One region of the Terrabacter sp. LjRoot27 genome, then DNA from elsewhere that is predicted to be linked to it. Evidence: predicted binding sites of a transcription regulator. Region 1 holds the regulator's gene; the other holds the start of a gene.
The links. Region 1 encodes HspR, which represses chaperone genes until heat shock. Its sites were predicted from a motif close to AAGTTGAGTCNNNNNGACTCAACTT; they were not measured.
Positions count from the first base shown of each region.

Region 2: the regulator HspR is predicted to act here: its motif matches at 4,538-4,562, upstream of ACSQ2D_RS17020 (ATP-dependent Clp protease ATP-binding subunit).

Region 1 is NZ_CAXUSS020000001.1:697,995-705,995, forward strand. Features, by position in the region: gene ACSQ2D_RS03230 (potassium channel family protein) at 1-381, opposite strand, end outside; gene dnaK (molecular chaperone DnaK) at 657-2,570, shown strand; gene ACSQ2D_RS03240 (nucleotide exchange factor GrpE) at 2,567-3,280, shown strand; gene ACSQ2D_RS03245 (DnaJ C-terminal domain-containing protein) at 3,370-4,389, shown strand; gene ACSQ2D_RS03250 (heat shock protein transcriptional repressor HspR) at 4,406-4,861, shown strand; gene ACSQ2D_RS03255 (ATP-binding protein) at 4,979-8,001, shown strand, end outside.
Region 2 is NZ_CAXUSS020000001.1:3,687,101-3,695,101, forward strand. Features, by position in the region: gene ACSQ2D_RS16995 (maleylpyruvate isomerase N-terminal domain-containing protein) at 1-563, shown strand, start outside; gene ACSQ2D_RS17000 (lactate 2-monooxygenase) at 648-1,934, shown strand; gene ACSQ2D_RS17005 (SAM-dependent methyltransferase) at 2,041-2,793, shown strand; gene ACSQ2D_RS17010 (nucleoside deaminase) at 2,790-3,275, shown strand; gene ACSQ2D_RS17015 (hypothetical protein) at 3,476-4,396, shown strand; gene ACSQ2D_RS17020 (ATP-dependent Clp protease ATP-binding subunit) at 4,662-7,280, shown strand; gene ACSQ2D_RS17025 (ABC transporter ATP-binding protein) at 7,447-8,001, shown strand, end outside.

The DNA.
Region 1 (8,001 bases):
GCCCTCCTTCAGCAGGAAGTCGATGACGAAGCCGACGAGCGCGGCAGTGAGGGCGGCGACGATCGCGACCCCGAAGAAGGCGAGGAACCAGCCGATGACGAAGCCGGGCCCCGACGTCACGTAGCTCGAGTCGCCCGACCCGATGACCGTCGTCACGGCCCAGTAGAACGAGCCCACCAGGCCCTTGGCCGACCGCTTCTCCGCCTCGAAGACCGTGACGAGGAGCGCTGCGAGCAGCACGAACCCGATGACCGCCCCGAGGAGGGACCGGAAGAAGTGCAGGTCGAGGCCCGCACCGATGCGTTGGACGTGGAAGCCGATGCGGCGCATGACGGGCAGCGCCAGCAGCGGCCGGAACGGCGTCAGGACGACGCGCTTCATCGCGACACGCACCGGACCCCCCGTCCGTCGCGCGAGACCCCCCACGGGACTCCCATCCCGACATGGTCCCGCTCCCGGGGCGTGCGTGGGGCGGATTCGGGTGAAGAGCCGGCCGTGGGCGGGAACAATCGCGCAACGCCCAGAGTTGAGTCGGGTGAACGCAAGATTTGCGAGTCCGGTTTTGACAATCACGTCGGAGCCGGAGCAGATTGAGCGAGGACCTGTTCCACCAGACCACCAGCTGCACACGATCTCTAGATCACAAGGAGTCACCCATGGCACGTGCCGTCGGAATCGACCTCGGTACCACCAACTCGGCCGTCTCCGTCCTCGAGGGCGGCGAGCCGAGCATCATCGCGAACGCCGAGGGCGGGCGGACGACCCCGTCCGTCGTCGCGTTCTCCAAGAACGGCGAGGTGCTCGTCGGCGAGGTCGCCAAGCGCCAGGCCGTCACGAACGTCGACCGCACGATCCGCTCGGTCAAGCGCCACATGGGCACCGACTGGAAGTCGCCCGAGATCGACGGCAAGACGTACACCGCCCAGGAGATCAGCGCGCGCATCCTGCAGAAGCTCAAGCGCGACGCCGAGTCCTACCTCGGTGAGACCGTCACCGACGCCGTCATCACCGTCCCCGCCTACTTCGACGACGCCGAGCGCCAGGCCACCAAGGAGGCCGGTGAGATCGCGGGCCTCAACGTCCTGCGCATCGTCAACGAGCCCACCGCCGCCGCGCTCGCCTACGGTCTCGACAAGGGCAAGGAGGACGAGCTCATCCTCGTCTTCGACCTCGGTGGCGGCACGTTCGACGTGTCCCTCCTCGAGGTCGGCAAGGACGCCGAGGACGGCTTCGCCACGATCCAGGTGCGCGCGACCAACGGTGACAACCACCTCGGTGGCGACGACTGGGACGACGTCGTCGTCCAGCACCTCATCACGCAGGTGAAGAACAAGACGGGTCAGGACCTGTCCAAGGACAAGATCGCGATGCAGCGCCTCCGCGACGAGGCCGAGCGCGCCAAGAAGGAGCTCTCCACCGCGACGAGCACCAACATCTCGGCGCAGTACATCTCGATGACGCCCGAGGGCCCGATCCACCTCGACGAGAACCTCACCCGCGCGCAGTTCGAGCAGATGACGAAGTCGCTCCTCGACCGCACCAAGGCGCCGTTCCACAAGGTCATCGAGGACGCCGGCATCAAGGTCGCCGACATCGACCACGTCGTGCTCGTCGGTGGCTCCACCCGCATGCCGGCCGTCACCGCGCTCGTCACCGAGCTGACCGGCGGCAAGGCCCCCAACAAGGGCGTCAACCCCGACGAGGTCGTCGCCATGGGCGCGAGCCTGCAGGCCGGTGTCCTCAAGGGCGAGCGCAAGGACGTCCTGCTCATCGACGTCACGCCGCTCTCGCTCGGCATCGAGACCAAGGGTGGCCTCTTCACCAAGCTCATCGAGCGCAACACCGCCATCCCGACGAAGCGCTCCGAGATCTTCAGCACCGCCGACGACAACCAGCCGTCGGTCCTCATCCAGGTCTTCCAGGGTGAGCGCGAGATCGCGCAGCACAACAAGTCGCTCGGCACCTTCGAGCTGACCGGCATCGCGCCGGCCCCGCGCGGGGTGCCGAAGATCGAGGTCACCTTCGACATCGACGCCAACGGCATCGTCAACGTCTCCGCCAAGGACCAGGGCACCGGCAAGGAGCAGAAGATGACGATCACCGGCGGCTCGGCCCTGTCGAAGGAGGAGATCGACAAGATGGTCAAGGACGCCGAGGCGCACGCCGACGAGGACCGCAAGCGCCGCGACGAGGCCGAGGCCCGCAACCAGGCCGAGCAGCTCGTCTTCTCGACCGAGTCCTTCCTCAAGGAGTCGGGCGACAAGGTCCCCGCCGACGTCAAGACGCCGGTCGAGGAGTCGCTCGCCGACCTCAAGGCCGCCATCGCCGAGGGCTCCGAGGCCACCGCCGACGACATCAAGGCCAAGGTCGAGGACCTCAACACGAAGTCCCAGGCCATGGGCCAGGCCGTGTACGCCACCGAGCAGGCCTCCGCGAACGCCGCGGGTGCTGCCGGGGCGCAGGACGGCGCTCCCGCCGACGACGCCACGGCGGGTGGGTCCGGCGCGTCCGACGACGACGTCGTCGACGCCGAGGTCGTGGACGACGACGAGGCCAAGGACGCCAAGTGACCGAGTCCCCGCACCACGGCACGTCCGGCGAGCAGCCCGACGTGACCGCGACGGGCGCGACGGGTGCCGGCGGCGACGCCGCCGGCACCCCGCCCCGTGGCGGTTCGGGCGACTCCGCCCACGGCGCGCGTCACCACAGCTACTACGAGGGCGGCGCGGGCGCGTCGTCCGAGCCCGGTGGTGAGGACGAGTTCGACCACACCGCGAACGACTCGGGCCAGACCGGCGAGTCCGGCGAGTCCGGCGAGTCCTCGGAGACCGAGGGCGTGGCCCTCGCCGAGGAGGACACCATGGCCGCGACGCTGCTCGCCGACCTGCAGCGACTGCAGGCCGAGTACGTCAACTACAAGAAGCGCGTCGACCGCGACCGTGAGGTCATCCGCCACACCGCGGTCGGCAGCGTCGTCGAGTCCCTGCTCCCGGTCCTCGACGACATCCACATGGCCCGCCAGGCCGGCGACCTCGCCGGCGGTCCGTTCGCGGCGATCGCCGACAAGCTCGAGGCGACCCTCGGTCGCTTCGGCGTCGAGCGCGTCGGCGAGGCCGGCCAGGAGTTCGACCCCAACGTGCACGAGGCCCTCATGCACGTCGAGGCCGAGCTGCCCGAGGGCGCGACGGGCACGACCGTCGTCCAGGTGCTGCAGCCCGGCTACCGCATCGGTGACCGGCTCGTCCGTGCCGCGCGGGTCTCGGTTGCCGACCCCGCCTGAGACGTCCGCCGCCGGGCTGCGCACGCAGCCCGGCGGCATACCCGATGATGGGAGCAGCGTGAGAGTCACCGTGAACGAGGAGGTGCGCCATGGCTAGTCAGGACTGGTTCGAGAAGGACTTCTACGCGATCCTCGGCGTGCCCCAGGACGCCGACGCCGCGACGATCAAGAAGACGTACCGCAAGGTCGCGCGCACGATGCACCCCGACCACAACGTCGGCGACTCCAAGGCGGAGGAGCGCTTCAAGGAGGTCGGGGAGGCGTATGCCGTCCTGTCCGACCCCGAGAAGCGGCGAGAGTACGACGCGATCCGCGCGATGTCGCACGGCGGTGCCCGCTTCACCGCGGGGGGCGCGGGTGGCCAGGGTGCCGGCTTCGAGGACATCTTCTCCGCCTTCGGCGGGGCCGGTGGTCCCGGTGGCCAGCGCGTGCGCTTCGACACCGGCGGGGCCGGCGGCCAGCCCAACCTCGAGGACATCCTCGGGCAGATGTTCGGCGGCGGCGCTGCCGGCGCTCCCCGCGGCGGCTACGGCAGCTACGGCGCGACGGCGGGGCCGCGCCCCGGGGCCGACGTCCAGGCGAGCACGCACATCGGCTTCCGCGACGCCGTCGAGGGCTCGACGGTCTCGCTCAGCTCTCCCGACCTCGGCCGCATCAACGCCCGCATCCCCGCAGGCGTCAAGGACGGCCAGCGGATCCGCCTGCGTGGCAAGGGTCGCCAGGGCGACCCCGGCGCGCCGGCCGGTGACCTCATCCTCACCGTGGCCGTCGACAAGCACCCGGTCTACGGCCGCGACGGCGACAACCTCACCCTCGACCTGCCCGTGACGTTCGCGGAGGCCGCGCTCGGCGCGACCGTCGCGGTCCCGACGCTCGACGGCGGGTCGGTCAAGGTCAAGGTCGCGCCCGGCACCCCGAGCGGCCGCGTCCTGCGGCTCAAGGGTCGCGGCGTCAAGCGGGGCGACCACGTCGGCGACCTGCTGGCCCGCGTGCAGGTCGTCGTGCCGCAGCGGCTGACCGACGAGGCCCGTGAGGCCGTCGAGAAGATGGCTGCAGCCGAGGACGGTCACGACCCCCGCGCCGACCTCTTCCAGCGCGCTCGCGCCTGACGGGACAGGGGTGACGATGATGGCCCGCAAGAGCGCCCGCCCCGGCGGGCACGACGACGACGCACCGGTCTTCGTCATCTCCGTCGCGGCCGAGCTGGCCGGCATGCACGCGCAGACGCTGCGGCAGTACGACCGGCTCGGCCTCGTCTCCCCGTCGCGCACGCGCGGGGGCGGACGGCGCTACAGCACGCGCGACGTCGAGCTGCTCCGGGAGGTGCAGCGCCTGTCGCAGGAGGGGGTCTCCCTCGCCGGCATCCAGCGCATCCTCGACCTCGAGAACCACGTGACGGCCCTCCGGTCGCGGGTCGAGGAGCTCACGGCCGAGCTGGCGGCGGCCCAGGCTGCCCTGTCGTCCGGCGCCCGGGTCTTCGCGGTCGGTCCGCGCGGCGAGGTGGTGGCGGTCCGACCGGGCCAGCGCCCGCCCAGGGCCCCGTCGTCCCAGGCGCTCGTCGTGTGGCGGCCCGAGCGCTAGCTTCTCGCCTCGGGGTGTCGCTGGCGTGTGTCAGACTGTGCACGCCTCAAGCAGATGGGGCGCGCCGTTGTGGAATGCCGCCGGAGGCAGCTTCTTGACCCCAGTCCCGGAGGTCGCGTGACCCCGCACCACCCCGAGGGCGTCCTTTCCGGCGCCCCCACGACGAACGCCTCGGGCCTCGGCGTGCCCTCGTCCCCGACCGGCATGCGCGACCTGTTCCTGCGCACCGACTGGTCAGCGACCTCCCTGGGGCCGGTCGAGTCCTGGCCGGCCAACCTGCGCGTCCTCGTCGACGTCTGCCTGTCGTCGCGGTTCCCGATGCTCGTCTGCTGGGGCCCCGACCTGCTCATGCTCTACAACGACGGCTACCGCACGATGCTCGGCGACAGCAAGCACCCCGAGGCGTGGGGCCGACCGGTGCGTGACGTCTGGCCCGAGGTCTGGGACGTCATCGGACCGATGTTCGAGGGCGTCACCAGTGGCGGCCCGGCGACGTGGGTCGAGGACGAGCTGCTCGTCGTCGACCGCGCCGGCTACCTCGAGGAGGCCTACTTCACGTGGTCCTACGGCGCCATCCACGACGACTCCGGCTCGGTCGTCGGCGTGCTCAACGTCGCCACCGAGACCACGGCGAAGGTCGTGGCCGAACGCCGCGCCGACGTGGCGTCCCGGCTCTTCGCGTCGCTGGCCGACGCCGAGGACGCGGAGGACGTACGCCGTCGCGCCCTCGAGGTGCTCCGCTCGGACGGTTTCGACCACCTCGCGAGCGACGTGCGCTGGTGGGCGGCGGGCGACGCCGCGCCGGCGACCGTCGACGACGAGGGCCGCACGGTGCACGTCGTGCCCGTCGTCGAGCCCGGGCTGCTCGAGCCCACGGCGCACCTGCTGCTCACCGAGAACCCCCGGCGCCCGTGGGACGCCCAGCTGCAGGTCTACGCCGAGCTGTGCGCCTCGCACGTCGCGATGGCCCTGAGCGGCATCCGCCGCCTCCAGGAGGAGCGTCACCGGTCCGAGGCGCTGGCCGAGCTCGACGTCGCGAAGTCCGACTTCTTCGCCAACGTCAGCCACGAGCTGCGCACGCCGTTGACGCTCATCGCCGGACCGGTGCAGGACGCCCTCGAGGCGGACGGCCTCGACCCCGAGCAGCGCCAACGCTTCGAGCTGATCCGCCGCAACACCGACCGCCTCGCCGGCCTCGTCGACCGCATCCTCGACCTCACGAGGGTCGAGGCCGGTGCCGTCGAGCCGCACTGGGTCCCGGCCGACGTCGAGGAGCTCGTCACCGGCATCGGCGCGAACTTCCGCCCCGCCATCGAGCGCACCGGCCTCGAGTTCGAGGTGGTGTGCGACGACCTCGACCACGAGGCCTACATCGACGTCGACATGTTCGAGCGCATCGTGCTCAACCTGCTGTCGAACGCCCTGAAGTTCACCGCGCGCGGGCGCATCTCGCTCCACCTGGGCGGCACCGACACCGGGTTCGCCGTCTCCGTGACCGACACCGGCATCGGCATCGCCGAGAAGGACCTCGACCTCGTCTTCGACCGCTTCCGGCAGCTGGACCGCGGCGACGACCGACGGTCGCGCGAAGGGGCCGGCATCGGCCTGTCGCTCGTGCGCCAGCTCGTCGACCTGCTCGGCGGCCGGGTCGCGGTCCAGTCGCGGCAGGGGCGTGGCAGCACCTTCACCGTGTCCTTCCCGTGGGGCCGACCCGCCGAGCGGGCCGCGCTGCGCCCCTCGATCACGCCGCGCTCGGCCGAGTCCTTCATCCACGAGGCGAGCAGCTGGGTCGTGCGCGACGCCGTCGCGGCCGAGATGCAGGCGTCGACCGCTGACGCAGGTGAGGCACCGGCGCAGCTGCCCGGCCCCACGTCACCGGCCACGAGGCCCGACGCGGTGCGCCCGACGCTGCTCGTCGTCGAGGACAACCACGACATGCGCGACTACATCGCGCGCCACTGCGTCGTCGACTACGACGTCGTGTCGGTGCGCGACGGGATCGAGGCCCTCGAGCACCTCCGCGTCCGGCGGCCGTCGATCGTCCTCGCCGACGTCATGATGCCGCGCATGGACGGCCTGACGCTCGTGCGGGAGATCCGCGCCGACCCGAGCCTTCGTGACCTGCCGGTCGTCCTGCTCTCCGCGCGGGCCGGTGTCGAGGCCAGCACCACCGGGCTGCTCGAAGGTGCCGACGACTACGTCATCAAGCCGTTCCAGCCCCAGGAGCTGCGCGCGCGCCTCGCCGCCAACCTCGTGCGAGCCCGTTCGCGGTCACGCGACGCCGCGTGGCTCCGCGCCATCCTCGGTGCCATCCAGGAGCCGTTCGTCGTCGTCGACGGTGACGGTCTCGTCGTCCAGGTCAACGAGGTCTTCACGCGTACGTTCGGCTGGTCGCTCGCCGACGGCCCGCTCGTGCCGCCCTACCCGTGGTGGATCCCGGAGTCCGAGTCGCCCGGCGAGCGCAGCGCGCACCAGCGACGCATGGAGCTGCTCCAGTCCGGCCGTCCCGTCGAGGACGACCGCTACCGCATCCTGAGGCGCGGTGGCGGTGAGGCCTGGGTCCACGTCCGGGCGGCGAGCGTGCCGGGCACGGCCGAGCACGACGGCTTCGTCATCGTCGTCGTCCGCGACGAGACGCGCGAGCGCGAGTCGCGCATGCGGCGCGAGCTGGCGGCCCGGATCGCCGTCGACCTCGCCACCGCGGAGGAGCTCGACCAGGTGCTCGCCACGGCCGTCACCGGCTTCACCGTGCTCTTCGACGGCACGGTGACCCTGCGCGTCTCGCCGACGAAGGGGGAGTCGGTCGTGCTGTCCCCGCGTGGTCGGGTGGACGTCGCCGACCTCGACCCGGGCGTCCGGCGCGGGCTCGAGTCCTCGCCCCACCGCCACGACGTCCTCGTCGGCGACAAGCGCGAGGGCCTCCTGCTGCTCCCGACCGCGCAGGACTCCGACTGCCGGGCCTGGGTGCAGTTCGACGAGCCACGGCTCGTCTCGAGTGACGAGCTCATCGTCGGCGACCTGCTCGCGCAGTCGCTCGGCCAGGCCGTCGACCGGGTCGTCGCGCGGCAGGCCCGGGCCCAGAAGGAGCACCAGCTCGAGCAGGCCATCGAGAGCCACCGGCTCATCGGCCACGCCGTCGG
Region 2 (8,001 bases), 3.0 Mb from region 1:
GCGAGTCCGCCGACGTGCTCGGCTGGTTCGACGACGGCGCGACCGCGCTGCTCCAGTCGATCGTCGACGCGCCGGACGACCTCGACGCGGCCGTGTTCCTCAGGGAGGCGCCCGCCCCACGCCTCTTCTGGACGCGCCGGCAGTGCCACGAGACGACGGTCCACGCCGTCGACGCGCTCGGAGCGCGGCTCGGGCGGCCGGCCCGCGCCGACGAGACGTGGATCCGGCCCGCGGTCGCCCTCGACGGCATCGACGAGCTGCTCGTCGGCTTCGTCACCCGCCGGAGGGAGGGCGCGTCGCCCGGCGCGCCGACCCGGCTGCTCGTGCGCCCCGACGACGCCGACGTCGCCTGGCTCGTCGACCTCGACACGGGTCGGCCGGTCCGGACCCGCCGGGTCCGGCCGGTGTCCGCCGAGTCCCCAGAGTCCGCAGAGTCCGTGGCCGACCACACCCTGGGCGGAGACCCCGTCGACCTCTACCTCCGGCTCTGGAGCCGCGGTGCCGCCGCGCCGGTCGACGAGCTCGAGCGCTGGTGGCGCGAGACCATCTCGATCTCGTGGTGACCCCCGGCTCGACCGCATAGCAGGATGGGCGCAGCACCCGGGTCGCACCGCCGTGGCCCGGGCCGTGCGACCAGAGGAGCTCGTATGCCGCAGGAGGGCATCGGACGGACCGTGCAGTCGGCCATCTACCGGGCCGGCGCCTTCGGCCGCAGACCGGCGGTCCCGACCGACGGCACGCAGCTCGAGGCGGCGGCCCGCCGGGCAATGTCGAAGCGCGGGTTCGCCTACGTCGCAGGCTCGGCCGGCTCCGAGGCGAGCGCCGACGCCAACGTTGCTGCCTTCGCCCGGTGGCGCGTCGTGCCCCGGATGCTCGTCGACACGACCGAGCGTGACACCTCCGTCGAGCTCTTCGGCCGACGGCACGAGAGCCCCTTCCTCGTCGCGCCGGTCGGGGTGCTGTCGATGGCCGACGAGGAGGCCGACCTCGCCGTCGCGCGCGGCGCCCGGGAGCAGCACGTCACCCAGATCCTGAGCACCCAGGCGTCGGTGCCGATGGAGGACGTCGCCCGTGCCCTCGCCGGCTCCGGGCACTGGTACCAGCTCTACTGGAGCAGCGACGACGATCTCGTCGAGAGCCTCGTCGCCCGCGCCGAGGCGTGCGGCAGCGACGCGCTCGTCGTCACCCTCGACACGGCATACCTCGGGTGGCGTCCCCGCGACCTCGACCTCGGGCACCTGCCGTTCGCCCGCGGCGGGGGCATCGCGCAGTACACGTCGGACCCCGTCTTCCAGCGGCTCGTCCGCGAGCGGGTCGCGGCCGCCGGGCCGACGGTCCGGCCGCGGCCCACCCCCGCGGCCGTCGCGACGCTCGTGTCGATGAGCCGCAACCACCCCGGCGACACCCGCCACAACCTCACGACACCCGAGCCGCGCGCGGCCGTCGAGACGTTCCTCGACGTCTTCAGCCGACCCTCGCTGTCGTGGGACGACCTGCCGAGACTGCGGGCGATGACGAGCCTGCCGATCGTGCTCAAGGGGATCCTGCACCCCGACGACGCCCGACGCGCCGTCGACGCCGGGGTCGACGGCGTCTACGTCTCCAACCACGGCGGTCGCCAGGTCGACCGGTCGGTGGCCGCCCTCGAGGCCCTCCCCGGCGTCGTCGAGGCCGTGCGCGGTTCGGGATCGGATGCGCCGGTGATCTTCGACAGCGGGATCCGTTGCGGCGCAGATGCGTTCGTCGCACTCGCCCTGGGCGCGACGACCGTGGGCATCGGGCGACCACACGTCTACGGTCTGGCCCTCGCCGGCGCCGACGGTGTGTCGGAGGTGCTGCGCAACCTGCGCGCCGAGCTCGACCTCCAGCTGGCGCTCACGGGATGCACGTCGCTCGCCGACCTCACCCCCGATCGGCTGGCGCCCGCCCCCTGACACCGTCGAGAGGCCATCCGTTGGCGCCGGGTGATCATCGGGAAGCCACTTCTCGCCGCCTGGAACCGGGTCGACGCGGTCGGGGCCCATCCCGGAGGATCGGTACATGCCCGCCCTCGACCACCTGACCCGCGACGCCTACCCGAAGTCGAACGGCTACGACGCGAAGTGGCTCGTCGACCTCGACATGGGCCCGCACCCGCTGTGGCTGCTCGAGGACCTCGCCGCCGACCTCGACCTGCGCCCCGGCATGCGCGTGCTCGACCTCGGCTCGGGACTCGGGGCGACATCGGTCTTCCTCGCGAGGGAGTACGGCGTCAGCGTCGTGGCCGCGGACCTGTGGGTCGACCCGACCGAGGCCGCCGCGGTCTTCCGCAAGGAGGGCGTCGACGACCGCGTCCTCGCGGTACGGGTCGACGCGCACGCTCTCCCCTTCGGCCGCGGCTCCTTCGACGCCATTCTCAGCATCGACGCGTGGGAGTACTTCGGCACCGGCGACCACTACCCGCCCTACCTCGCGACGTTCCTCAAGCCGGGCGGCCAGCTCGGCGTCGCGACACCCGCCCTCACGACCGAGGTGCGCGAGCTCGGCGAGATCCCCGAGCACATCGACCGCGTCGTCGGCGCCGAGTCCGCCGCGTGGCACACCGCCGACTGGCTGCGCAGCCAGTGGGAGTTCAGCCGCGCCTTCGCGGCCGTCACGGCCCGCACCCAGCCGGACGCGTGCGCGAACTGGCTGCTGTGGGAACGTGCGGTCATGGAGCTCAAGGGTCAGGCCACCTCGCCGGTGCAGGGGATGCTCGAGGCCGACGGCGGCGCGTTCGTCACGTTCGCGCTCGTCACCGGGAGGGTCGCATGAGCCTCGACGCCACCGACCTCGTGCACCTGCGTCGAGCCGTCGAGCTCGCCCGTCTGGCCCTGGAGCGGGGTGACGAGCCGTTCGGCTCCGTCCTCGTGTCGGGCGAGGGCAAGGTGCTCTTCGAGGACCACAACCACGTCGTCGCGCTCGAGGCCACCCAGCACCCCGAGTTCGCCATCGCCCGCTGGGCAGGCGCCCACCTGACCGCGCCGGAGCGGGCCGCCGCCACCGTCTACACCTCCGGCGAGCACTGCCCCATGTGCTCGGCCGCGCACGCCTGGGTCGGCCTCGGCCGGATCGCGTATGCCGTGAGCTCGGCACAGCTGACCGCGTGGCGGTCGTCGTGGGGCTCGGCCCCGTCACCCGTAGCTGCACTGTCGATCCGCGACGTCGTGCCGGGCGCGGTCGTCGACGGTCCGGCCCCCGAGCTCGAGGCCGAGGTCCGCGACCTCCACGACCGCTTCGCCCACCGTCACCCCTGACCCAGCCACCCGGCATACGCCGGGATGCACCAACCCAAACCACCCCGCCCGCCCCAACCCGCCCGCACTTTCGGGGGCCGCGGCCCTCAAACCGTCGGGATAGGGCCCAAAACCCGCACCTTCAGGCGCCGCGGCCCTCAAACCGTTGGGGCTGTGGAGAGCGCGAGCAGGGGCCCCGGCTCCTGGGAGATGGTCGGGCCATGACCCTGAACGAGGGACGGCCGTTTCTCCGGTCCGAGGCGAGGCACCTGTCGGACGGCCGGCTGCGCCGCGACTACCGCCCGCTCTTCCACGGGGTCTACGTCAGGCGCCGGAGCCCGGTCGGGGACATCGAGCTGGCCGAGGCCGCCCTGAAGGTGGCCGAGCCGGGCAGCTATGTCTCACACCACACGGCTGCCCGGCTGCTCGGTGCCGTGGTGCCCGACGATCCCGACGTCCACGTCACCTCCCGGCGTCACCGGGTCAGGGGGGAAGGCCTCGCCGGCCACCGGGCGAAGGCGGTGCAGCAGGTCGTGCCGTGGCGCGGGATCCGGATGACGTCACCAGTGCAGACCTTCCTCGACCTCGCCCACTGCCTGGCGCTCGTCGACCTCGTCGTCCTCGGGGACTCGCTCGTGCGACGGAAGCGCACGTCACCCGAGCAGCTCGTGTCGGCGACCCGCGACCATCGGGGCCCGTTCTCCCGTTTGGCCCGTCGTGCAGCGGCGCTCGTCCGGGCGGGCGTCGACTCGCCGATGGAGACCCGACTGCGGCTGCTCATCGTCCTCGCCGGACTTCCCGAGCCAGAGGTGGACCACCGGGTGCACGACGAGGCCGGCACGCTGCTGCGGCGCTACGACCTCGCCTACCTCCCCTTCCGACTGATCATCGAGTACGACGGCCGGCAGCATGCGGAGTCCGACGAGCAGTGGCTCACCGACATCGCGCGCGACGAGGCGTTGGACGACGACCGCATCCGCCGGCTCGTGATCGTGTCCCGGGACGTCTACTCGTCCCCAGCGAACACGCTGGCGAGGATCACGCGGGCCATGCGCCAAGCAGGTATGCCGGTGCCCCGGCTCCGGGACGAATGGCGCCGACACTTCCCGAGCAGACCCGGCGACCTCGCCGTCCCGGCCTGACCCGACCTCGGCGACCCGCCCGACACGGGTGCGAAACGCGCCCGCAACAGTGCGGGCGGACACTGGACGGGTACGACACGGCATACGCAAGGATCACGACACGCCTCACGGCATCTGTCCGCTCACGGCGAACAGCGGCCGAACCTGAGCCGATCACGCTCAGGATGGGGAACAGGAGGGACACCACCGGCGTTGGTCGGGGTGTGCTCGTCCACAGCGGGCACGGATAGCATCGAGATGTCTCTCGATCAGTCAGGAGAAGAACATGTTCGAACGGTTCACCGACAGGGCCCGAAGGGTGGTTGTCCTCGCGCAGGAGGAAGCTCGCCTGCTCAACCACAACTACATCGGGACCGAGCACATCCTCCTGGGTCTGATCCACGAAGGCGAAGGCGTCGCCGCGAAGGCCCTCGAATCGCTCGACATCTCGCTCGAAGCGGTCCGGGCCCAGGTCCAGGAGATCATCGGCCAGGGGCAGCAGGCCCCGACCGGCCACATCCCCTTCACGCCCCGCGCGAAGAAGGTCCTCGAGTACTCGCTCCGCGAGGCTCTCCAGCTCGGCCACAGCTACATCGGCACCGAGCACATCCTGCTCGGCCTGATCCGCGAGGGCGAGGGCGTCGCCGCCCAGGTCCTCGTCAAGCTCGGCGCGGAGCTCAACAAGGTCCGTCAGCAGGTCATCCAGCTGCTCTCCGGCTACCAGGGCGGGCAGAGCGGCGAGAAGGCCGGCGCCGGCGTCGGCCAGAGCCAGGCCGAGGGCACGCCCGCGGGCTCCCTCGTCCTCGACCAGTTCGGTCGCAACCTCACGCAGGCTGCCCGCGAGGGCAAGCTCGACCCGGTCATCGGACGTGAGAAGGAGATCGAGCGGGTCATGCAGGTGCTGAGCCGCCGCACCAAGAACAACCCCGTCCTCATCGGCGAGCCCGGCGTCGGCAAGACCGCCGTCGTCGAGGGTCTCGCCCAGGACATCGTCAAGGGCGAGGTGCCCGAGACGCTCAAGGACAAGCAGCTCTACACCCTCGACCTCGGCTCGCTCGTGGCCGGCAGCCGCTACCGCGGTGACTTCGAGGAGCGGCTCAAGAAGGTCCTCAAGGAGATCCGCACCCGCGGCGACATCATCATCTTCATCGACGAGATCCACACGCTCGTCGGTGCGGGTGCCGCCGAGGGCGCCATCGACGCCGCGTCGATCCTCAAGCCGATGCTCGCCCGTGGCGAGCTGCAGACGATCGGTGCGACGACGCTCGACGAGTACCGCAAGCACATCGAGAAGGACTCGGCCCTCGAGCGGCGCTTCCAGCCGATCCAGGTGCAGGAGCCGACGCTGCCGCACGCCATCGAGATCCTCAAGGGTCTGCGTGACCGCTACGAGGCCCACCACCGCGTGACGATCACCGACGGCGCGCTCGTCGCGGCCGCCAACATGGCCGACCGCTACGTCAACGACCGCTTCCTGCCCGACAAGGCCATCGACCTCATCGACGAGGCCGGCGCGCGACTGCGCATCCGCCGGATGACGGCTCCGCCGGACCTGCGTGAGTTCGACGAGAAGATCGCCGCGCTCGTGCGCGAGAAGGAGTCGGCCATCGACGGCCAGGACTTCGAGCGTGCGGCCCGCGTCCGCGACGACGAGAAGCGCCTGCGCCAGGAGAAGGCCGCCCGTGAGGCCCAGTGGAAGTCGGGCGACATGGACGTCGTGGCCGAGGTCGACGAGGAGCTCATCGCCGAGGTCCTGGCTGCGAGCACCGGCATCCCGGTGTTCAAGCTGACCGAGGAGGAGTCCAGCCGCCTGCTCCACATGGAGGACGAGCTGCACAAGCGCATCGTCGGCATGGACGACGCCGTCAAGGCGCTGTCCCAGGCGATCCGCCGCACCCGTGCAGGCCTGAAGGACCCGCGCCGCCCCGGTGGCTCGTTCATCTTCGCCGGCCCCACCGGTGTCGGTAAGACCGAGCTCGCCAAGACGCTCGCCGAGTTCCTCTTCGGCAGCGAGGACGCGCTGATCCAGCTCGACATGTCCGAGTACTCCGAGAAGCACACGGTGAGCCGTCTCTTCGGTTCGCCCCCCGGCTACGTCGGTTACGAGGAGGGCGGCCAGCTCACCGAGAAGGTGCGCCGCAAGCCGTTCTCCGTCGTGCTCTTCGACGAGGTCGAGAAGGCCCACCCGGAGATCTTCAACTCGCTGCTGCAGGTGCTCGAGGACGGCCGCCTCACCGACTCGCAGGGTCGGATGGTCGACTTCAAGAACACCGTCATCATCATGACGACCAACCTCGGCACGAGGGACATCTCCAAGGCCAACATGGGCTTCTCGGCCGGACCCGACAGCCGTTCGGACTACGAGCGGATGAAGGCGAAGGTCACCGACGAGCTCAAGCAGCACTTCCGGCCCGAGTTCCTCAACCGTGTCGACGACACCATCGTGTTCCCGCACCTCAACCGGGCAGAGATCACGCAGATCGTCGACCTCGAGATCGCCAAGCTCGACAAGCGGCTCAAGGACAAGGACATGGGCATCGAGCTCACGCCCGCGGCCAAGGACCTGCTCGCCAAGAAGGGCTACGACCCCGTGCTCGGTGCGCGCCCGCTGCGCCGCACCATCCAGCGCGAGATCGAGGACGCCCTGTCCGAGAAGATCCTCTTCGCCGAGTTCGGCTCCGGCCAGTACATCCGGATCGACACGGAGGGCGAGGGCAAGGAGGAGAAGTTCACCTTCTCCGACATGGCCCACCCGGACGCCGCACGCCGACCGGCCGACGACCTCCCGGAGCTTCCCGAGGGCGCGGCCCTCGACGAGGCGCTCGGGGTCAACATCACGGCCGGACCGCCCGTGCCCGACGACCAGGTCTACCCCGACGCGGGGCTGACCGGCACGGAGCGCTGACCCCGGCGATCCACCAGCACGGCCGAAGGGGCCGGGGACATCACGTCCCCGGCCCCTTCGTCGTACGCCCTCGTCCCAGCCGTCATACCGGGGTCGTATGCCGCCCAGCCCGGGAGGCGACCACGGCCCGATGTGCGACCCGGCCCGCCGCGGCGAGGGTGGGTCCATGAGCTACTACGACCCAGCCCGTATGCCGGCCGGCGCGCCTGAGCGCCTCGCCTCTCCCCCCGCCTCCCCCGCCGCCTCCCCCGCCTCCCCCGCCGCGCCCGTCGCCCCGGTTGCCGCCGTCGCTCCCACGCGTCCGCCGCTTGCGGCGTCGGCCGACCCGGCGCGCGACCTCGTCGCCCGGGACGTCGTCATGACCTACGGCCGCTCCGGGGCGTCCGCCGGGCCTCCCGCCCTCGGCGGCGTCGACCTGACGATCCGCGGCGGCGAGAGCCTGGCCGTCATGGGCCCGTCGGGCTCGGGCAAGACGACGCTGCTGCACGTCCTCGCCGGCATCCTGCGACCCACCGGCGGCCAGGTGCTGTGGCGCGGCCGGGACATCGCGCGGATGTCGGACCGCGAGCGCACCGTGCTGCGTCGTGAGGACTTCGGCTTCGTCTTCCAGCAGGGCATGCTGCTGCCCGAGCTGCCGGCGATCGAGAACGTCGCCCTGCCGCTCATGCTCGGGGGCGTCAGGCGCTCGGAGGCGACGGCTCGGGCAGCCACGCTCTTCCCC